3 regions of the Rhodoferax sp. P1_F3 genome follow, and region 3 is predicted to be linked to each of the others. Evidence: predicted binding sites of a transcription regulator. Region 3 holds the regulator's gene; each other region holds the start of a gene.
The links. The regulator sigma-54, encoded in region 3, starts transcription at its own class of promoters, with help from an activator protein. The targets are predictions, from matches to a motif close to TGGCANGNAANCTGCTTT.

Region 1 (7,244 bases), on a different contig from region 3:
GCTACGCGCACGACCTCCCTTTTCGGCCCAAGTGCGGGTCCAGCGGACTTGCATCTTGCGCATGACGCCCAGCATCAGAAGGGAAAACACGGCCAGCACCACAAAGCCGGGCAGGAAGCTGCCCAAGTGCTGTTTGGACTGCCCCATCAGGGCCGGGATGGTGCCTCCACCCAGTGCACCGATTTCACCGATCATGGAGCCGGCCACCGCTGTGGAGGTGGGCCAGCGCAGCGGCACTAGCTGGAACAGCGCGCCGTTACCAGCGCCCAGGGCTGCAAAGCACAGGATCAGCAGAAGCGTGGTCATGACCAACGAGCCCGAGGACAGCCCCACACCGACCAGCGCCAGTGCGACGGCCACCAGCACTACGGTCAGTGTGTTGACCCCCCCCCAGTGGTCGGAAATCCAGCCCCCTGCGACACGCACCACGGCTCCCATCAGCGCGGCCAGCATCGTGAGCTGCCCGGCCTGCACTTTGCTCACGCCGAACTGGTCGTAGTAATAAGTGGGCAGGAACGTGGCGATGCCGATGAAGCCGCCAAAGGTCACCACGTAGATCAGGCTAAAGACCCAGCCATCCTTCTCCAGCAGGCAGGCCAGATGTTCGCGCATGGAGGCATGCTCATCACGGTCCGGCGGCTCCTTGGCCATCAGCAACACGACGACCATGGGGAGCAGCGAAGCGAGGGCGGCAAAGCCGTACACCGTCTGCCAGCCGTAGGCCTGGGCCAGGGGTGGTGCCAGCAGCGCGGCCAGCGCGGTACCCGCATTGCCCGCGCCCACCAAGCCCATGGCCAAGCCCTTGTACTTGGGCGGATACCAGCCCGAGCCCAGCGACATGGCCACGCCGAAGCTGGCGCCCGCTACGCCCAGTAACAGTGCCATCTTCAGCAGGTCGTCATAGGAGTGCACGAAGAAGTAGCCGAAACACATGGTGCAGAAAATCAGGCCTAGCTCGACAAGCGTTGCGGTCTTGCGCCCCACGTATTGCGCGAGCAACCCCAAGGGAAAGCGCATGATGGCGCCAGCCACGATGGGGATAGACAGCAGAAAGCCCTTCTGGGCGGCGCTGAGCTGAAACTGTTCGCTGATGAAGGGCGCCATGGCGCCGTTCATCACCCAGATGACGAATGAGAACGTCAGGTAAAAAAATGCAGCGAACAATGTAGGGGTATGTCCGCTTTTTAAAAATTGACGAAATCCGGCCATGAATGGGCTCCGTAGAGAAGAGGGGCTGTGGGAGGGGGGGACGTGCGGAAATCGCTGGAGCCGCTAGGGCTTCAGACACCAAGTGCGCGCCTACCCTGACGGTAGGCGATCAACCGCAACACTGCTAGACCTTCGTTGGTCGTAATTTGTTCAAGCAGGATCTGTGCCTGTTTTGAGTGCGGTTCATGCACAAAAAAAGGGCGCCGTGGAGGGCGCCCTTTTGTGTGTGTGGCCGGAAGCTGCGGTTAGGCCGCCTTCTCCACGTGGGCCTGGCGTGTATACAAAAAGTCGATCACGGCCTTGCGGTACTGCAGGTACTGCGGGCTGTCGGCCAGCTCCACGCGGTTGCGTGGGCGGGGCAGGTCCACGCTGAGCACTTCGCCAATGGTGGCGGCCGGGCCGTTGGTCATCATCACGATCTTGTCCGACAGCAGCACGGCCTCGTCCACATCGTGCGTCACCATCACCACCGTGCTTTGGGTGCGGGCCACGATCTCCAGCAGCTCGTCCTGCAGCTTGGCGCGGGTCAGCGCGTCCAGCGCACCAAAGGGTTCGTCCATCAGTAGCACTTTGGGTTCCATGGCCAGTGCGCGGGCAATGCCCACGCGCTGTTTCATGCCGCCGCTGATCTCGCCAGGGCGCTTTTGCGCCGCAGCGGTCAGGCCCACCAGAGCCAGTGCGGCATCGGTACGCGCCTTCAGTTGCGCTTTGTTTTCAGAGGCAGCGCCAGTGCTCTTGGCACCCGCACCAAACACGCGCTCCACGCCCAGGTAGACGTTCTCAAAGCAGGTGAGCCAGGGCAGCAGCGAATGGTTCTGGAACACCACTGCGCGCTCGGGGCCGGGGCCGTTGATCTCGCGGTTGGCGCAGATCAGCGAGCCCTCGGTGGGTGTGGTCAGGCCGGCAATCAGGTTCAGCAGCGTGGACTTGCCGCAGCCGCTGTGGCCGATCAGCGCAACAAACTCGCCCTTGGCCACGGTGAGGTTGATATCGCGCAGTGCGGGGAACAGGCCCTTCTTGGTCTTGAAGGTCTGGGCCACGCCCTGGATTTCGATGTACTTGGTGTTGGCGGACACAGTGCTCATGACTTCACCTCTTCGAATGTGAATGCGGTTGCGATCTTGATCAGGGCGTATTCCAGAATCAGCCCGACGATGCCGATCACGAAGATCGCGATGATGATGTTCTTGACGTTCAGGTTGTTCCACTCGTCCCAGACCCAGAAGCCAATGCCCACGCCACCGGTCAGCATCTCGGCCGCCACGATCACCAGCCAGGCCGTGCCCACTGCCAGGCGCACGCCGGTCAGCATGTAGGGCAGCACCGAGGGGAAGAGGATCTTGGTGACGATCTTCCACTCAGACAGGTTCAGCACGCGGGCCACGTTCATGTAGTCCTGCGGTACGCGCTGCACGCCCACCGCGGTGTTGATGATCATGGGCCAGATGGAACAGATGAAGATGGTCCAGATGGCGGCAGGGTTCGCACCCTTGAACACCAGCAGGCCAATCGGCAACCAGGCCAAGGGCGACACAGGGCGCAGCAAGCTGATCAGCGGGTTGAACATGCGGCTCAAAAACTCAAAGCGACCGATCATGAAACCCGCAGGAATGCCCACGGCCGCGGCCAGGCCAAAGCCCAGCGCCACGCGCTCCAAAGAGAACAGCACGTTCCAGCCCACACCCTGGTCGTTCGGCCCTTTGCGGTAGAACGGGTCGCTGAAGATGGTGATGGCCTGCTGCAGTGTTTCCCAGGGGCTGGGGATGCTGCTCTTGGTGCCAATGCTGACCAGCGCCCAGATGCCCACCAGCAGCGCCAGGCCCATCACGGGTGGCAGCACCATCAGTGCCAAGCCACGCCAGTCGTAGCCCGGCTTGGCAGCGGTGGGCGTTGCCGCCACAGCCGCAGGTTTAGTTGCTTTTTGCATGCTAGCCCCCGTGGATGCTGCGCTAGCAGCTTCCTTTTTGATAGCAGACCCTTCGGCCGACGTGGCCAAGGGGGAGTGGAAAACAGCGCTGACCATATGGATCTCCTATTCAGTCCCGCAAAAACTCAGGCTTTGACCTTGAAGCTGTCGGCGTATTTCTTGGGGTCCTTGCCGTCCCAGACCATGCCGTCCATGAGCTTGCTGGTGCGCATCACGTCCTTGGGCACCGGGGTCTTGCTGGCAGTGGCGGCCTGCTTGTAGATGTCGATCTGATTGATCTGCTTGGCCACAGCCAGGTAATCGGGGTGTTCTTTCAAAATACCCCAACGCTTGTGCTGTGTCAGGAACCACATGCCGTCCGACAGGTAGGGGAAGTTCACCGCACCGTCGTTGTAGAACTTCATGTAGTTGGGGTCATCCCAGGTCTTGCCCAGGCCGTTTTGGTAGCGGCCCAGAATGCGCTGGTTGATCGCGTCCACGCTGGTGTTCACATAGCTCTTGTCGGCAATGGTTTCGGCCATCTTGTTCTTGTTGGACAGGCTGGCGTCGATCCAGCGGCCGGCTTCCAGAATCGCGGCGGTCACGGCACGTGCAGTGTTGGGGTACTTCTTGACGAAATCGCCCGTGGTGCCCAGCACCTTTTCGGGGTGGTCCTTCCAGATGTCCTGCGTGGTGGTGGCGGTGATACCGATGCCGTCGATGATGGCGCGGTGTCCCCAGGGCTCGCCCACGCAGTAGCCGTCCATGTTGCCCACGCGCATGTTCGCGACCATCTGGGGCGGTGGCACGGTGATGACCTTGGCATCTGCCATGGGGTTGATGCCGTTGGCGGCCAGCCAGTAGTACAGCCACATGGCGTGCGTGCCGGTGGGGAAGGTTTGCGCAAACGTGTATTCGCGTTTGTCGGTCTGCATCAGCTTGGCCAGGCTGGGGCCGTCCACCGCGCCTTTGTCCGCCAGTTTTTTGGACAGGGTGATGGCCTGACCGTTGTTGTTCAGCGTGGCTAGCACGGCCATGTCTTTCTTGGGGCCGCCCACGCCCAGGTGCACGCCGTACACCAGGCCATACAGCACGTGGGCAAAGTCCAGCTCGCCGTTCACCAGTTTGTCGCGCACACCGGCCCAGCTGGCTTCCTTGCTGGGGATGATGGTGACGCCGTATTTCTTGTCGATGCCCAGCACCGAGGCCATCACCACGCTGGCGCAGTCGGTCAGCGGGATGAAGCCGATCTTGACCTCGGTTTTCTCCGGGGCGTCAGAGCCACCGGCGTACACCGCAGCGCGCAGCGCAGGGTTGATGCCCACCACGCCTACGGCCGCGGTTTGCAGAACAGCACGGCGGCTGAGTTTGGCTTTCAGAAGATCAGTCATGGCACACGCTCCAGAAGTGAAAAACACAAAACGAAAAACAAAAAAGGCGTCCGCACTGGGTTGACTGCGCAGTGCGCGAGTCAACCCGTGGGGACGCCTTTGTCCTGTTTGCCCTGCGCCCTACCCGCCGTTAGATGGGGTGCAGTGCATGACCGTTGCCGGTCTCGCACGGATTAATGCAATGTCTGTGCCAGGTTGCTCCTGCTATGGGGTGCTATTAATTCAGGAGCTGCTTGCGCAATGAATACGGGGGCTAGAGGCATGTTCTATTTAAAAATGCAGACGGTGCACTGGTTTTGTGCGCTGCACCAACGTCGGGAAAAGGCCCCAGTAGCAGGCGCTTGCCGGGAACTTGCCAGGTGTTTATGCCGTGGTTTGGGGCGCGTAGTCGCTGGGCGCCTGCTGTTTGCGCTGCTGCAAGGCTGGCCGGTGGCGCAGCCTGCGACCGTTGAGAGGGTTCGGCGGCGGGTTTAGTCGCGGATCTTGGCGCGGCGCTCAACGCCGTGGCGCTGCATCAGGATGTGGATCAGCAGCGCAGCGGCGGCGGAAGTCGCCAGAACTGGCGAGGAGGTGACCACGCGGGCCAGGCCGTCCAGCACATGCAAGCTGACCTGCTGCGCATAGTGGGTCAGGGCCACCACGTCCTGGGGTTCCACATTCTTCACGTCATCGGGCAGCACCTGCACATCGGGCCAGCCACCGCGAAAGCGGATCTTGGCAAAGATGCCGTCGGCCACCGCCACCAAGGACAGCACGCCCAGCGGCTTCATCAGCGTCAGGATGAGGTTGCTGCGCACGGCGGCCGGCGCAGTTTCGTAAATCTTGCCCACCAGCTGCGACACCATGCGCTCTTTTTCTGCAGCGGGCGCAGCGTCGTACACCTCGGCGGCCAGTTGTTCGATAGGGATTTCGGGTTGCATGGGGTACAGCTTAGTTCTGATTTGTGCCAATTGTGTGAACCACTCGTAACCAGTTGTTTGCCTGTGTCAGGACAGCAGGTCGGCCACGTCCAGCATGCGCTGGGCCACTTCCACAATCTTCAGGTTTTTGTCCATCGCGGTCTTGCGCAGCTTGGCGTAGGCGGCTTCTTCGCTGAGCTGCTGGCGCTGCATCAGCATGGCCTTGGCGCGGTCAATCACTTTGCGGTCCTGCAGCACGGCGGACAGCTCGTTGAGTTCGGTGCGCGTGGCGGCCAGCTCCTGGCGCAGGGCCTGCTCGTGCTGAAAACGGGCCATGGCCACGTCCAGAATGGGGCGGATGCGCTCGGTCTGCAAGCCCGCCACGATGTAGGCCGACACACCGGCGGCCACGGCTGCGCGCGCATTACCACTGTCGTTGTCGTTGGTGAACATGACGATGGGGCGGCGCTCGTCGCGCGTGGCCATCACCACATGCTCCAGCGCGTCGCGCGCGTCGCTCTCGGCGTCCACAATGATCATGTCGGGCTGCAGCTGTGCCAGACGTTCGGTCAGGTACACATCGGCTGGCAACGACGCCACCAGGTTAAAGCCACTTTCCAGCAGGCCAATGCGCAGGCTGCGCGAGCGCTCGGCCTGGCTGAACATGTGCGCATCCTGCGGGTCATCGACCAGCAGGTCAGAGTTGATCACGACGATGCGAAGCGGCTCGGTCATAGGCACATCATGGCACGCAAAATTCACGCCAGTAGTGATAACGCCAGGCGGTAACAAAGCCCGCGCGCTGGTACAGGGCCAGGGCGGCGGTGTTTTCTGCCTCCACCTGCAAAAACGTTTCCGTCAGGCCACGCCGCAGGGCCTCTTGGGCCAGGCAGGCCATCAGTTGTGCGGCCAAGCCCCGGTCGCGTGCGTCCACCACGGTGCGCAGCCCGTGCAGGCTGGCCCAGCCCTGGCTGTAGACCGCGGTGCCCGCGCACAGCGGTTGGCCGTCTTGCACCAGACTGGCGTACACGCCTTGCTGGCCGCGGCTCAGCGCCTGCAGGCGGTGCTGGCCATCTACTGGGTCAAAGCCCGGCGCGGTGTACACCGCGGCCCAATGCTTGGTCGGTGTGGGGGACCAGGTGGCGGCGGTGCCGGTGCTCAGGCCCGCTACGGTGGCCGTGGGCGCCACCTGCACCAGCGTGGCCTGCGTAGGCGCAAAGCCCAGACGGCGCAGTTCGGCCTGCACATCGGCCAGACCCGCCACATCGGCCAGGCGAAAAATCGGTTTCAGGCCGCGCTGGGCGTAGCGCGCGCAGATGTCTGGCAGGGCAGCAGGGCTCAGACTGTGGTGGCGCAGCGGCACAGCGCTTTTGGCGCGCCCGATGGTGGAGGTGTCATACGACAGCAGCCAGCCGTCCAGGGTTTCGTAGTGGGGTGGAGCCACGGCGTCGCGGGTGGAGGTTTCCAGTCGGGCAACGGCGTCATCGGTCAAAGGCAGGTCCATAACGCCATTGTGCCGGGTGCGACCACGCAGGCCCCATCCTCTAAACTCGGCGGCTCTGAAGGAAACAAGCATGCTGGTGTTGGGAATCGAGTCTTCGTGTGACGAAACAGGCGTGGCCATGGTGGAGTCGCACGGCACTGCCGTGCCCACGCTGCTGGCCCACGCGCTGCACAGCCAGATCGAGATGCACCAGGCCTATGGCGGTGTGGTGCCCGAGCTGGCCAGCCGCGACCATATTCGCCGCGTTCTGCCGCTCACCCAGCAGGTGCTGAATGACAGCGGCCACAGCTTGCAGGATGTAGACGTGGTGGCCTACACGCGCGGGCCCGGCTTGG
Region 2 (7,244 bases), on a different contig from region 3:
CATTGTCGAAGTCGAAGCTGACGAACACCCTTGCTTTGCTCGTCTTTGTAGGCTGTGCAAGCCAGGAGAGAATCTTGGCGCCAGCTGCGCCAGCAATAGCGCCCCCTAGGCCCGGGGCAAAAAGGTGTCCAGCGAGAGCCCCTAGGCCGAGTAGCGTTGAATCCCTTAGCAGCCCCTGATCTGCATGTTGTTTGCAGTAACTCGTATTGGCAAGGGATGCCCGTAAGCACTGCTGGCCATTCCGATTCTTGCCCTTGCAACGTGCCATTACTAAATAGATGCCGTGCCGACGATGAAGGGGGGCTCAGTACTTTCCACGAATCTCAATGGCCTCCTGGATCCATGCGGCCAAGTTCTCTTTGATATGGTCGTAGACATACGTGCTGGATGAGTAGGGAGCGTCATACGTCTTGATGATCGACGATAGCTTTTTGCCGTCAATGGTGAAGTCATCAAAAGGATTGGCCCCTTTATCGCTTTGTTCCGTGCCGGCATTTTTAAGATTGTGAATGTGGACGCCTAAGACGCCCTTCTTATCCTGCCAGGCTTTTTTGATCTCGTAGTTAATCCACTTGCGGCCGGCCGTCTCTTTGCCGATCAAAACGACCGCCACTGAGCGGCCATACAGTTGATCATCAATCCATTTTTGAATTGCTGAGTCGCCACCCTTGGTGAGGGTTTCCCAGTCATTGTCTTTGATGGGCTGATTGCCTTCGACGACACCCATGTTGCGAACTTGAGATGCTCTCCAAGCGTCCGCCGCGTAATGAAAGCTGTAAAAAGCTTTAGTGGCCATTTCTTCTCCCTGTGACAAATCTTATTCTGCGAGCCAGCCCGGGACTATGCAGGGTGCAGGCATTTAACGCATATTCGCTTCGAGAAGGTTTTAACCTATTTCAGTCTTGCTATCTAGTTCTCTGACGTATTTTTCTTCTTTCCTGAATTTTTGTCCGCAATGGCTATGCCCATTTTTTCCAGCGCATTCAGTACAGCGGGCTCTCCCAAGGTGTGATCGCCTTTTGATTTCGAATGCTTGAATGTGTCTGCTTTTCCTGGTGAGTCAGGGACTAGTTTGCTGACGATGCCCCGAACGTATCGAACTTGGTACAGGAATACATTGAGCCATTCTTGGAATGCCGCGTCGGTGCCAATTAGCGTGACGAAGCCGCGATACGCTTCTTCGGCCTCCTTGAATGTGCCATCATCGCCTTCGGTTTTTCGAACTCGACGCTCGATTTCAATGAGGTAGATGGGCCGGCTGTTCGCAATAAGCCGAAGTACCATGATGCCGCGCATTCGATTGGCACTGAAGTTGAGAAAGCACCATCTCTTTGTGTCGCTTGGAATCTCAATATCAGGGTCTTCTTCAATTGGCTCAAGAGCGATCAACTTAGGATTTCCAGCGGGTTTGTATTGGTCAGAAAAAGTAAACCAATCGACCGACGTGATCACGTCGGGATATTTCGCCTTCAAAGCATGAGCCGCATTCCAAATATCTAGCAACGCTCCTTGAGATTCAATCTGCACCGGAGCATGTAGTGAGGCGTAGCCGACGCCTTTGCCATCACCTTGTCGTTCTCCAGACGAGTATTCCGTTCCGTCTTTTCCTAGAGGCCGGTCTTTGGAGGCGGAGCTAACAGGTTTCCCATATTTGTCCACAACGGTCCGGGGTATTCCGAGGGTCAGAAACGTAGCATCAAGAACCTCGACACTGCTGGATCTGTGGTCAGGAGCATTCTTATCCGTCAGGTCAATGACGGCGGGAGGCCGGACTAGACGCGTGGTCTGTGAACCAGCCCATGCTTTACCTACCCCTTCTGGAGGTGGATCTCCTTCTAAGACTTTCTCGGTGTTCTCTCGATCACGCTCAATCAAAGTCCCCTGTGGATCGCTGCATCCGTTGATCTGGAGTGCTAGGAAGGAACGACCATTGTTGAATGTGACTCCACAACATCGGAGTTCAGCAGGCCCCTGAAACCACGGGCCCGCTTGAATAAATAGAGGATTTTTGCTTTCCGGGGAGTATTGGCTTTCAATTTGAGAGTAGATCGATTTGGCTGCGCTAGTTGTGTATGGATCGTATTTGGCGTGCGCTAAAAACGTGGTGTCGCCATTGCGCAGTCGCATTCTTAGCTTGACCTTCCACTTCCCCGCCTCTTCGGGTTCGTCTATTGGGGCATAGAGCCGTCGCTGTGCCTCATCCCAGTCGTATGTCGCAAGAATGCGATTTACTTCGTTGGATCTGCCGTAGCACCTTGAAAAAAACTCAATGCAAGGGACGAATAATTTGCCGCCATTCGGCAGTTTGAATTCGATGTACCAATTCCTATCTCTCTGATACTTAAGGCGATGGATATCTGAGGGATAGATGTCGGGCTCGCGGGCATCCCACGCGCTCCCGAAAGAGACAAACCGCCAATGGCCAGCTGAAAAGTTGACATCGAAGTCACGTACTTCATAGCTGAGTGCTGAGTTGCTGCTTCCGGCTTCCCAAATCGAGCCGACGCGTACTTGACCAACTGCCGTTAGTGGGATTGTTCGAAAGACGACTTCATCAGAGAGGAGTTTGTCAGCAACGAGCTCTCGAAAACCGACAAGCACACGTGGTTGTGAATTTTCTTGGGTGTTTTTATAGATACCACTGTATGACCAGGCTACCAACGGACCTTTGTCCTCTCGGAGGTTGTCGAGACGGGCAACTATTGGCAGTTTCAGAATGTCTTGCGTGAATTGAATAGGCATCGCTTAGAACACAGTGGTTATCCCGATAAGGCCGGCGCACCCAGACTTGAGTGCCGACGCGACAATGGGTATGTCGCATCTTATTCAGTAATTTCGCACTAATTTCTGAAATTCACACCCACCTCCCACTAACGCCACTGCACTGGCCGAATGGTGGGGGCTGCAAGTAGGGCGTTGCCCCCAGCGCCGCAGATCAAAGCGACCGCAGAGACTCCCGATGGCCGCACTTTGCAGCGCTTCGTCAGTGTTCATATCGGGCAGCAGGCCGGCAAACCGCTGCGCCAGCATGGACTTGCCCGACCCCGGCGGTCCTACCAACAAAAGCGAGTGTCCGCCCGCCGCCGCAATTTCCAGTGCACGTTTGGCGCCCGCTTGGCCCTTGACGTCGGCCATATCGGCTCCGCGCAGACGCAAACCCGGTGGGGTGCCGAGTACGCGTACCCAGCCGTCCGGGTCTTCGGGGGTGGGTGCGATCTCGGCTGTGCCGGGCGCAGCGGGTGGGGCAAAGTGGCGCACCACGTCCAGCAAATGCCGGGCCCGCACCACATGGGAGTCTGGCACCAGCGCCGCTTCTTCGGCACTGTCAGGCGGAAGCACCAAACGGGTGCTGACCTGGGCTGTGCGCAGGGCCAGCGCCATGGCCAATGCGCCGCGCACCGGCCGCAAAGCTCCGGACAAAGACAGCTCCCCGGCAAACTCATATTGGGTCAATGCGGTCCCATCGATCTGCCCACTGGCCGCCAAAATACCCAGTGCAATGGGCAAATCCAGCCGCCCAGAGTCTTTCGGCAGGTCGGCGGGGGCTAAATTCACGGTGATGCGCTTGTTATGGGGGAATTCCAGCCCGCTGTTTTGGATGGCGCAGCGCACTCGTTCGCGGGCCTCTTTGACCTCCACATCGGCCAGGCCGACCAAGTTGAAGCTGGGCAGGCCATTGGCCAAATGCACTTCGACGGTGACCTTGGCTGCTTCCAGCCCCAGCAGAGCGCGACTCTGCACCAAAGACAAGCTCATAGCTCTATGCTCCCAAAACGGTGCGCTGCAAGGCAGTGCATGCACACGAATTGCACCAGTTAAGTGCATGCTGTATTTATGTACAGTAATGTTACTCCAGTCCGTGTTGCTTGGGGCGTAGCCTTGCGAAATACAGGGCTTTTTAACTTGGCATGCCTTCTGCTTTAGGGGTGTTATCTCCAGACCCGTGGAGAAGCAGACCAGCCAGACCCGGTGTCTGTATTCAACTGTTATCAAGCTGAGGTGAACACATGAAACTCGTAACGGCCATCATTAAACCGTTCAAGCTCGATGAGGTGCGAGAAGCCTTGTCTGGCATTGGTGTGCAAGGTATTACCGTCACCGAAGTCAAGGGCTTCGGACGTCAAAAAGGCCACACAGAGCTGTACCGCGGTGCGGAATACGTGGTCGATTTTCTGCCCAAGGTGAAGATTGAAGCGGCGATTGACGACGCTTTGGTGGACCGCGTGATCGAAGCCATCGAAGGTGCTGCACGTACCGGCAAGATCGGCGACGGCAAGATTTTTGTCTACAACCTGGAACAGGTCGTGCGCATTCGTACCGGCGAAACCGGTAAAGAAGCGCTGTAACCCGAAAGAGAGCCAATAACATGAAAAAACTGCTTGCTTCCCTGGCCCTGGGCCTGAGCCTGCTGACAGCCGGGTCGTTCGCCCTGGCCGAAGACGCCAAACCCGCCGACGCACCCGTTGCTGCTGCACCCGCTGCAGAAGCCAAACCTGCTGACGCTGCTGCGGCCCCCGCAGCCGCCGCCGCTGCTCCTGCCGCAGCAGAGGCCGCGCCTGCTCCCGTGCCCAACAAGGGCGACACCTCCTGGATGATGGTCTCCACTCTGTTGGTGATCTTGATGACGGTTCCTGGCCTGGCCCTGTTCTATGGCGGCCTGGTACGCAGCAAGAACATGCTGTCCGTGCTGATGCAGGTCATGGTCACGTTCTCGCTGATCGTGGTGCTGTGGTTCATCTACGGTTACAGCCTGGCCTTCACGGAAGGCAACGCCTACTTCGGTGGCCTGGATCGCCTGTTCATGAAGGGCATCTGGGACAACGCCGCTGGCACCTTCGCCAACGCTGCCACCTTCAGCAAGGGTGTGGTCATTCCTGAGATCGTGTTTGCCGCCTTCCAGGCCACGTTCGCCGGTATCACCTGCTGCCTGATCGTCGGCGCCTTCGCAGAACGCATCAAGTTCTCCGCTGTGCTGCTGTTCATGGTGTTGTGGTTCACCTTTTCCTACGCTCCCATTGCCCACATGGTGTGGTTCTGGGCCGGCCCTGACGCTTACACCAGCAAAGACGTGGTGGACAAGGTCAACGCCACTGCCGGTTACATCTGGCAATCCGGCGCACTGGACTTCGCTGGCGGTACCGTGGTGCACATCAACGCTGCTGTGGCTGGCTTGGTCGGCGCGTTCATGGTTGGCAAGCGCATTGGTTACGGCAAGGAAGCCATGGCACCTCACAGCCTGACATTGACCATGGTCGGTGCGTCTCTGCTGTGGGTGGGCTGGTTCGGTTTCAACGCCGGTTCTGCTCTGGAAGCCAACGGCTTCGCTGCCCTGGCCTTCATCAACACCTTCGTTGCTACGGCTGCTGCCGTGTTGTCCTGGTCCCTGGGTGAAGCCCTGCACAAAGGCAAGGCCTCCATGCTCGGTGCCGCCTCCGGTGCTGTGGCGGGTCTGGTTGCGATCACACCTGCTGCCGGCAACGTCGGTATCGGTGGTGCTTTGATCATCGGTCTGCTGGCTGGCTTCGTCTGCCTGTGGGGTGTGACGGGTCTGAAGAAACTGCTGGGCGCTGACGACACACTGGACGTGTTCGGCGTGCACGGCGTGGGCGGTATTCTGGGTGCGCTGCTGACCGGCGTGTTCAACTCGCCTTCCCTGGGTGGCCCCGGTTTCGTGGCTGACTGGGTGACAGCCACTGGCATCACCGCTGCTGACTACTCCATCGCTTCGCAAGTGTGGATCCAGACCAAGGCTGTGCTGATCACCATCGTGTGGTCCGGTGTGGTGTCTGTGATCGCCTTCAAGCTGGTGGACCTGACCATCGGTCTGCGTGTCAGCGAAGAAGACGAGCGCGAAGGCCTGGACATCACGTCCCACGGCGAAACCGCTTACAGCCGCTAATCCTCAGGATTCGGTTACGAGCCAGTTTCAATTCTTCTTGAGATTTCGGCCCAGCAGGATTTCGGTCCTGCTGGGCCGTTTTTTTGGGACCTGCGGGTGCACAATGCCGCCATGAATTCCACACTCACTTTGCGCAACGGCGATTTGCTGTGCGAGATCAAACCTGAACTGGGCGGCAGCATTGCCGGGCTGTGGCTGGGTGCCGACCCCGTGCTGAGTTCGGTGCCCGGCGACCAGATGCAGTCGGTGCGCCAGTCGGCCAGCTACCCGCTGGTTCCGTTTTCCAACCGCATTGGCCATGGCCAGCTGCAATGGGCCGGCACCAGCCACCCCCTGATCAAAAATTTCGACCCTGAGCCCCACACCATCCACGGTGTGGGCTGGCAGCGGCCCTGGGCGGTGCTGGAATCCACGGAGCAGTTCGCCTTGCTGTCGTTTGAACACAAGGCCGACGCGTCCTGGCCGTTTGACTTCGACTGTTCCCAGGCCTTCAAGCTCGAGGCGGGGGCGCTGGAGATGACGCTGTCCATCACCAACCAGTCACTCGTGGCGGCGCCCGTGGGCTTGGGCTGGCATCCCTACTTTCCCAAGCGCCCGGGCACCGAGGTGCAGTTCTCCGCCACGGGCCGATGGGAAATGGGCTCCGACAAACTGCCCACCCACCGCGTAGCCCACCCTGGCCTGCACCAGACGCTGGAGTCGCTCACGGTGGACCATTGTTTTGACGGCTGGGGCGGCGTGTTGACCCTGCACGACAGTGTGATGCGCGTGCGCGTCTCGTCGGCGCTGAGCCATCTGGTGGTCTACACCAACCCGCAGCGCGACAACATTGCCGTGGAGCCGGTCAGCCATGTGAACAACGCGCTCAACCTGATGGCCCAGACGGGTGCCGCTGGAGGGGATCTGGGCGTGGTGGTGCTGCAGCCGGGCCAGACCTATTCCTGCGAAATGCGCATCGACGTGGAGCGTGCCCTGTGAGCTGGCAGCCCCTGAGTCAAGATACTTTCGAACTCGGCGAATCGCCGTTCTGGCACCCCACGGAGCAGCAGCTGTATTGGGTGGACATTCCCGGCAAAAAGCTGCTGCGCGCCAATGTCTACATGGGCAGCGTGCAGGCCTGGGACATGCCCACTGAGCCCGGCTGTATTGCGCCTGCCGCGTCTGGTGGGCTGGTCATCGCGCTGCGCCACGGCGTGTTCCGCGCGCGGGAGTGGGGCGGGGCGCTGGAGCCCATCGTGACCCTGCCGTATGACACGGCCGCGGTGCGCGCCAACGATGGCAAATGCGATGCGCTGGGCCGCTTCTGGGTGGGCACCATCGACGAGCCCAAGGCCCGCCGCGCGGC
Region 3 (7,244 bases):
GTGCGACACATCGCTGCCGTAGATCAGCGCGGTCTGGCCCGGTTCGGGCTTGACCACGTTGGCGGCGGCCTCGGCCTTCATGTCCGCCCATTCCTGGCTGCGGAAGGGCCGGTATTTCTCAAACGCAAAGCGGCGCAGCGAACCCGCCGCGATGTTGCAGGCAATCTGCGCGGCCTCAATGGCCACCGTGCCGCTGCCGCAGCAGGGGTCGTACAGCGGCATCAGGTCGTCATCGCCCGAGGCCCAGCCGCTGGCGGCGATCATGGCGGCGGCCAAGGTTTCTTTCAGCGGGGCGTCGCCCTTGTCCTCGCGCCAGCCGCGCTTGAACAGCGGCTCGCCCGAGGTGTCGATGTAGAGCGAGCAGCTGTCGGTGGTCAGGTGGGCATAGATGCGCACATCGGGCCACTGCGTGTTCACGTCGGGGCGCACGCCATTCGCCACTTCGCGGAAACGGTCGCACACGGCGTCCTTGACTTTGAGCGCAGCGAAGTTCAGCGAGGTCAGCGGGCTGTGCTGCGCGGTCACCTCGACCTTGATGCTTTCCTTCGGGCTAAACCACTGCTCCCATGGCACTTGCAGGCCGGCACGGTACAGGTCTTGTTCACTGCGGTATTCGGTGTACGACACCAATACCAGCACGCGCTGCGAGAGGCGGCAGTACAGGTTGAGCAACATGGCGTGCGCAAACGAGGTGCGCACGGCCACGCCGCCGCGCTGCTTGGTCACGCAGCCGGGCGGCAGACCGGTGATCTGCAAGATCTCCGGCGCCAGGTACTCCTCCACGCCGGCGGCGCAGGGGAGAAAAAGGGTCAGTTGGTTCATAGCGCTTTGCGGAGTGAGGCGGGGGCGATCTTCAGGCCCTCGCGGTATTTGGCCACGGTGCGCCGGGCGCATTCGATGCCCTGCTCCTTGAGCATGTCGGAAATCTGGTTGTCGCTCAAGGGCTTCTTGCTGCTCTCGGAGGCAATGAACTGCTTGATGAGCGCGCGCACCGCGGTGCTGGAGGCATTGCCACCGCTCTCGGTGCCCAGGCCCGAGCCGAAGAAGTATTTGAGCTCGAAGGTGCCAAACGGCGTGGCCATGTACTTGGCCGTGGTCACGCGGCTGATGGTGGATTCGTGCAGGCCCAGCTCATCGGCAATCTCGCGCAGCACCAGGGGACGCATGGCCAGCTCGCCGTGGGTGAAGAAATTTTTCTGCCGCTCCACGATGGCCGTGCTCACGCGCAGGATGGTGTCAAAACGCTGCTGGATGTTCTTGATGAACCAGCGTGCCTCTTGCAGACGCTGCTGAAGCGCGGCGTGGCCCGCACCGTCGCGGCCACCGCGGTGGTTGCGCAGCACATTGGCGTAAATGTCATGCACCTTAAGGCGCGGCATCACTTCGGGGTTGAGCTGCACGCGGAATTTGGGGATGCCGCCGGCCTTGCCAATCGCCACCACTAGCACGTCGGGCACCACGATGTTGCGCTCCACGTCCACAAAGCGGCGCCCGGGCTTGGGCTCCAGCCGCGCGATGAGCGCAATGGCTTCGCGCACCAGGGTGTCGCTGCCCACACCCATCTGCACCAGGCGCTTGATGTCGCGCCGCGCCAGCAGGTCCATGGGTTGGCGACAAATGCCCAGCGCCACCTGCAGCACCTCTGCGCGCTCGTCCTCGCCCTCTTCCTCGGCCTGGGCCAGCAGGTAAGCCACTTGCAGGCGCAGGCACTCGCCCAGGTCCCGCGCCCCCACGCCCACAGGCTCCAGGCTGTGCAGCAGGCCCAGCGCCACGGTGAAATGGTGCACCAGGTCCTGCAACTGTTCTTCGTCACCAGGGTTCAGGCTGCGCGCCAACTCTTCCAGCGGGTCTTCCAGGTAGCCATCGTCATTGAGCGATTCGATGAGGAAGCGCAGCGCGGCTGCGTCGGTGGCATTGGTGCGCAGGCTCAGGGCCTGGCGGTGTAAAAAGGTCTGCAGCGACTCGGCCGAGCGCGCGAGCTCAGTAGCGTCTTTCTCTTCGTCGTCACCCAGGTTGTTGGCCCGGGCCTTGGCATCCACACCCCACTCGCCGTCGTCGGGCGTCATCTCGGTGGTGCCATCGCCTTCCCAATTGGGCTCGTCGCTGCTGCTCAGCGGCGTGGTTTCTTCGTCATTGCTGCTGGTGCTGGTGGAGGTGGCGTAGTCCGCCACCGCGTTGGGCGCGTAATCGACTTCGCTGTTCTCGGACAGGCGGTCACCCTCGCTCACCGTGGCGTCCACCGCGTTCAGGCCGAAGTCCTCGCGCTCGGCCCGCTCTTCGGTCAGCTCCAGAAAGGGGTTTTCGTCCAGCATCTGCTCCACCTCCTGGCTCAGCTCCAGCGTGGAGAGCTGCAGCAGACGGATGGACTGCTGCAACTGGGGCGTGAGCGCCAGGTGTTGGGAGACGCGTAGCGAGAGGCCCTGCTTCATCACATTTTGAAATGCTCACCGAGATAGACGCGGCGCACATCGGCGTTGTTCACGATCTCGGAGGGGGTGCCCTGCGCCAGCACATGGCCGTCGCTGATGATGTAGGCGTGGTCGCAGATGCCCAGGGTCTCGCGCACGTTGTGGTCGGTGATGAGCACGCCGATGCCACGGCCCTTGAGGAAGTTGATGATGCGCTGGATCTCGATCACCGCAATCGGGTCGATGCCGGCAAACGGTTCGTCCAGCAGGATGAAGCGCGGCCGCGTGGCCAGCGCACGCGCAATCTCCACACGGCGGCGCTCGCCGCCCGACAGGGCCAGCGAGGGCGACTCGCGCAGGTGCTCCACGCGCAGGTCTTGCAAGAGCGCGGTCAGGCGTGCCTCAATCTCGGCCGACTTGAGCGGGTTGCCTGCGTCGTCGCGCTGCAGCTCTAGCACGGCGCGCACGTTGTCTTCCACATTCAGTTTACGGAATATCGAGGCTTCTTGCGGCAGGTAGCCCAGCCCCAGCCGCGCGCGGCGGTGAATGGGCATGTGCTCGATGGAATGGCCGTCGATGGTGATGTCCCCCGCGCTGGCGCGCAGCAGGCCCACGATCATGTAGAACGACGTGGTTTTGCCCGCGCCGTTGGGGCCTAGCAAGCCAACCACCTCGCCAGTGCGCACGGTGAGCGACACGTCCTTCACCACCTGGCGCTTGCCGTACGACTTTTGCAAATGCCGGGCTTCCAGCCGCCCGGTGCTGGTGTCCGGGGCTTCTTGGGTGGGCTCGCTCACTGGGCGGCCTTCTCAAGTTGTGGCGTAGCGCGCAGGGTCGGGCTGGGTTGGGACACAGCAGGGGCAGCTTCGGCCTCGGGTTTGGGCGTCAGCATGGCGCGCACACGGCCGGCCGGGGCGGCAGCGGTCTTGGGGGCACCATCCACAGTGAATTTGTCGGTCAGGTTTTCGTAGAGGATGACGGCGCCCGTTACCTCATCGGCCAGCGTGGCCCCGCGCAGGCGGCGCAACTGGGCTTTTTTGACAAAGCGCACGGTGTCGGCCTTGCCGTCGTATTCAATGGTGTCTCCGTCGCCCTCAATGAATTCATCCAGGCCTTCGCGCTTTTGCCGGAAAAACGCCGGCGTGGCGGTCGAGCCGGTGACCAGGCCGTACTGGTAGCCATCGGGGTCCTGGCGCACCTCGATCTGGGCGCCACGGATCAAGATGCTGCCCTTGGTCAGCACCACATGGCCGCTGAACACGCTGACCTGCTTGACGTCGTCGTAGCGCAGGGCGTCGGCCTCCACGTTCATGGGCTTGTTTCGGTCGGCCTTTTCGGCCCAGGCGTGCCCCACCACGCTGGACAGAGCCAGCCACAAGGACACCGACAAAAGGGTATTTTTCATAAAGGCACGAAACTTGCTCAAAAGCGCTTCGGCCATTGTACCGAGCGCTTTGCGCATTTCGCGCCCTGGCCGACTCAGCCGTCGGCGTTAATTTTGGCGATCAGCGCCTGCAACACGTCTGCTGCGCGGTCGTTCTCCACTTGGCAGGTGCCCGCATTGGCGTGGCCACCCCCGCCGTAGCTGAGCATCAGGTCGCCAATATTGGTCTTCGACGTGCGGTTGGTGATGGATTTGCCGGTGGCAAACACGGTGTTTTGCTTTTGCAAGCCCCACAACACGTGGATGGAGATATTGGTCTGCGGGAACAACGCGTAGACCATGAAACGGTTCACCGCAAAGATGGTGTCTTCGTTGCGCAGGTCCAGCACCAACAGGTTGCCATGCACGGTGGAGCAACGCAACAGTTGCTCCTTGGCCTTGGCGGCATGGTCGAAATACAGCTCCACGCGCTCCACCACGTCGGGCAGCTGCAGGATGTCGTCGATGCCGTGGTGGCGGCAGTACTGAATCAAATCCATCATCAGCTGGTAGTTGCTGACGCGGAATTCGCGGAAGCGGCCCAGACCGGTGCGCGAATCCATCAGGTAATTCAGCAGCACCCATCCCGTGGGGGCCATGATTTCGTCGTGGCTGAAGCGGGCCGAGTCGCCCTTGTCCACCGCTTCCATCATGTCGTGGAAGCGCGCCGGGAAGCGGCTGGCGCCGCCATAGTGGTCAAACACCACGCGCGCGGCCGAGTCGGCATCGGGCAGGATGATGTGGTTGGGGCGCTCACCGGTGTTGCGCACCGTCTCCGACTCATGGTGGTCAAAGGCCAGGTGCACGCCCGGCACGTACGGCAGGTTGGTGGTGATGTCGCGGTCGGACACCTCCACCTTGCCGTCCTGCATGTCTTTGGGGTGGACGAACTTGATGTCGTCGATCAGGTCCAGCTCGTTGAGCAGGACTGCGCACACCAGCCCATCAAAATCACTGCGGGTGACCAGCCGGTACTTGGGGTGTGCCATGGGAAGACTCTCCACAAAGGGGTTGAATGACAAATCATTCTAGCCCTGTGGGATCCCTCTGCGGCGCGTGCAGAGGGGCGTTTTTTAGCGAGCGGTGCGCGCCTGGACGATCAACGCGTCCACGATCTGCAGCGCGCGCTGCATGTTGCCGGCGATGGAGCCATCGGTATAAAAGCGACCTGCCACGCCCAGGGCGGGCACGCCTTCGACCTTGTAAGCGTTTTGCAGTTGGGCAGCCTTGGTAGCCTTGGTGGCCACGCTGAACGAACCGTACTGCTCGACAAACTTGGCCTTGTCCACGCCCTGCTTGGCCACCCACTCGACGATGGCGTCGCCACCGCTGAGGTTCAGCTTCTCGACGTGGATGGCGGCAAACACCTTGGCGTGCAGCTTCTCCACCAGGCCCATGGCTTCGAGCGCGTAGTACAGGCGCTGCTGGGGCACAAAACTATCCTGGAAGGCCACGGGCACACGGCGGAAGGACACATCCTTGGGCAGCTTGGGAATCCAGGCTTGCAGCGTGGGCTCGAACGCATTGCAGTGGGGGCAGCTGTACCAAAAGAACTCCACCACTTCGACCTTGCCAGCGGGTGCTTCCACCGGAGCGCGCGGGTCCACGGGCTGGTAATCGGTGCCGGGCTGTGGGCCTTTGGCCTGCGCCTGGGCGCTGCTGGCCCACAGGGCGGAGGATGCAAAGGCAGCGCCAGTGGCGGCTTGGGTAAATTCGCGACGTTTCATGGGTTCAAAAGCTCCAAAGTGCCCGGATGTGAGTGGACTGGGCGGGGAAAGTTCCAGCGCCGCTTAGCGCTGCACGCGCACCAAGGCGGTTTCCAGACCGCTCTTGTCCAGCTTGTCTTTGGCCTTGTCGGCATCGTCCTTTTTGTCAAACGGGCCTACGCGTACCCGGAACACCGGCCGGCCCGACTGCTCGCGCTCGGAAATCTTGGTCTCGATGCCGCTCAGCGAGAGCTTGGCGCGGTGCGCCTCGGCGTCTTCGGCCGTACGGAAGGCGCCTACCTGCACAAAATAGGAGAACGCGTCGCCTTCGGCGGCTGTACCGGCCTTGGCCTTGGCCAGATCACCCAGGGGGTCTGCCGACACGGCGGGCTTGAGTTCGCCCTTGGCATCCGGCTTGGCCGCAGTCTTGGCGTCTGCCTTGGGGTCGGTTTTGGCTTCCGCCTTGGCCTCGGTCTTTGCGTCTGGCTTGGCCGCCGTCTTGGCGCCCGACGCGGCAGATGCCGGTGCGGTGGCCGTGGGCACGGCGGGGGCCGGGTTCTTGCCGTAGAGCAGCGCGTTGGGGTCCCAGTTTTTGTTCTTCTGGGCTTCGGCCGCGTCCTGGTCGGCACTGCGGCTCTGGCTCTTGTTCATGAACGGCACCGGCACCTTGGTGACGTACACCGCCACGGCCAATGCGGCCCCCAGGCCCACCACCACGCCCACAATGAAACCGACAATGGTTCCGCCACGTTCAAACTTCATGCGCTGCTTTCTCTTCAATCAGTTGGATCACATTTTTTGCGGGGCACTCACGCCCAGCACAGCCAGGCCATTGTGCAACACCTGCGCCGTGGCCGCGACCAGCGCCAGACGCGCCAGTTTCACCGCTTCGTCGTCCACCAGGATGCGTTCGGCATCGTAATAGCTGTGGTAGCTGGCGGCCAGTTCGCGCAGGTAGAAGGTCACGTCATGCGGCGCCTCGTCGGCGGCCGCCGCGGTCAGCATCTCGGGGTATTTGGCCAGTAACAGCATCAACGCCTGGGCCTGCGGGCTTTGCAGCGCCGACAAGTCCACCGTCTTCAAGCTGGCCACATCGCCACCCCAGGTGGCCAACACCGAGCAGATGCGCGCATGCGCGTACTGCACGTAGTAGACCGGGTTGTCGTTGTTCTTGGCCACGGCCAAATCCACGTCGAAGGTGTACTCGGTATCGGGCTTGCGCGAGAGCAGGAAGAAGCGCACCGCATCCTTGCTGGTCCACTCGATCAGATCACGCAACGTCACATAACTGCCCGCGCGTTTGCTGATCTTGACCTCTTCACCCCCCTTGACCACACGCACCATGGTGTGCAGCACGTAGTCGGGGTAGCCCTGGGGAATGCCCACGCCCGCCGCCTGCAGGCCGGCGCGCACCCGTGCGATGGTGCCGTGGTGGTCGGTACCCTGGATGTTCACCACCTTGGTGAAGCCGCGCTCCCACTTGGCGATGTGGTACGCCACATCGGGCACAAAGTAGGTGTAGCTGCCGTCCTGCTTGCGCATGACGCGGTCTTTGTCATCACCGTATTCCGTGGACTTGAGCCACAACGCGCCATCCAACTCGTAGGTTTTGCCAGCGGCTTGCAAGCGCTTGACCGCGTCGTCCACACGGCCGCTGGTGTACAGGCTGCTTTCCAGGTAGTAGTTGTCAAACTTCACCGCAAAGGC

Region 1: AC1DZ5_RS17795 (CmpA/NrtA family ABC transporter substrate-binding protein) is a predicted target of sigma-54. The motif match lies at 4,682-4,699, and genes of this name have one in related genera.
Region 2: glnK (P-II family nitrogen regulator) is a predicted target of sigma-54. The motif match lies at 3,905-3,922, and genes of this name have one in related genera.

What each region holds. Positions count from the first base shown of each region.
Region 1 is NZ_JBFUBO010000012.1:23,271-30,514, forward strand. Features, by position in the region: gene AC1DZ5_RS17780 (MFS transporter) at 1-1,209, opposite strand, end outside; gene AC1DZ5_RS17785 (ABC transporter ATP-binding protein) at 1,455-2,294, opposite strand; gene ntrB (nitrate ABC transporter permease) at 2,291-3,232, opposite strand; gene AC1DZ5_RS17795 (CmpA/NrtA family ABC transporter substrate-binding protein) at 3,262-4,506, opposite strand; gene AC1DZ5_RS17800 (hypothetical protein) at 4,977-5,426, opposite strand; gene AC1DZ5_RS17805 (ANTAR domain-containing response regulator) at 5,493-6,140, opposite strand; gene AC1DZ5_RS17810 (GNAT family N-acetyltransferase) at 6,148-6,909, opposite strand; gene tsaD (tRNA (adenosine(37)-N6)-threonylcarbamoyltransferase complex transferase subunit TsaD) at 6,980-7,244, shown strand, end outside.
Region 2 is NZ_JBFUBO010000002.1:655,876-663,119, forward strand. Features, by position in the region: gene AC1DZ5_RS05800 (TIR domain-containing protein) at 1-28, opposite strand, end outside; gene AC1DZ5_RS05805 (TIR domain-containing protein) at 305-796, opposite strand; gene AC1DZ5_RS05810 (hypothetical protein) at 910-2,742, opposite strand; partial or broken gene AC1DZ5_RS05815 (YifB family Mg chelatase-like AAA ATPase) at 2,860-3,756, opposite strand; gene glnK (P-II family nitrogen regulator) at 4,008-4,346, shown strand; gene AC1DZ5_RS05825 (ammonium transporter) at 4,367-5,899, shown strand; gene AC1DZ5_RS05830 (aldose 1-epimerase) at 6,011-6,877, shown strand; gene AC1DZ5_RS05835 (SMP-30/gluconolactonase/LRE family protein) at 6,874-7,244, shown strand, end outside.
Region 3 is NZ_JBFUBO010000008.1:183,830-191,073, reverse strand. Features, by position in the region: gene AC1DZ5_RS14840 (THUMP domain-containing class I SAM-dependent RNA methyltransferase) at 1-822, opposite strand, end outside; gene rpoN (RNA polymerase factor sigma-54) at 819-2,429, opposite strand; gene lptB (LPS export ABC transporter ATP-binding protein) at 2,429-3,205, opposite strand; gene lptA (lipopolysaccharide transport periplasmic protein LptA) at 3,202-3,813, opposite strand; gene AC1DZ5_RS14820 (exopolyphosphatase) at 3,888-4,820, opposite strand; gene AC1DZ5_RS14815 (thiol:disulfide interchange protein DsbA/DsbL) at 4,905-5,558, opposite strand; gene AC1DZ5_RS14810 (SPOR domain-containing protein) at 5,622-6,299, opposite strand; gene argS (arginine--tRNA ligase) at 6,327-7,244, opposite strand, start outside.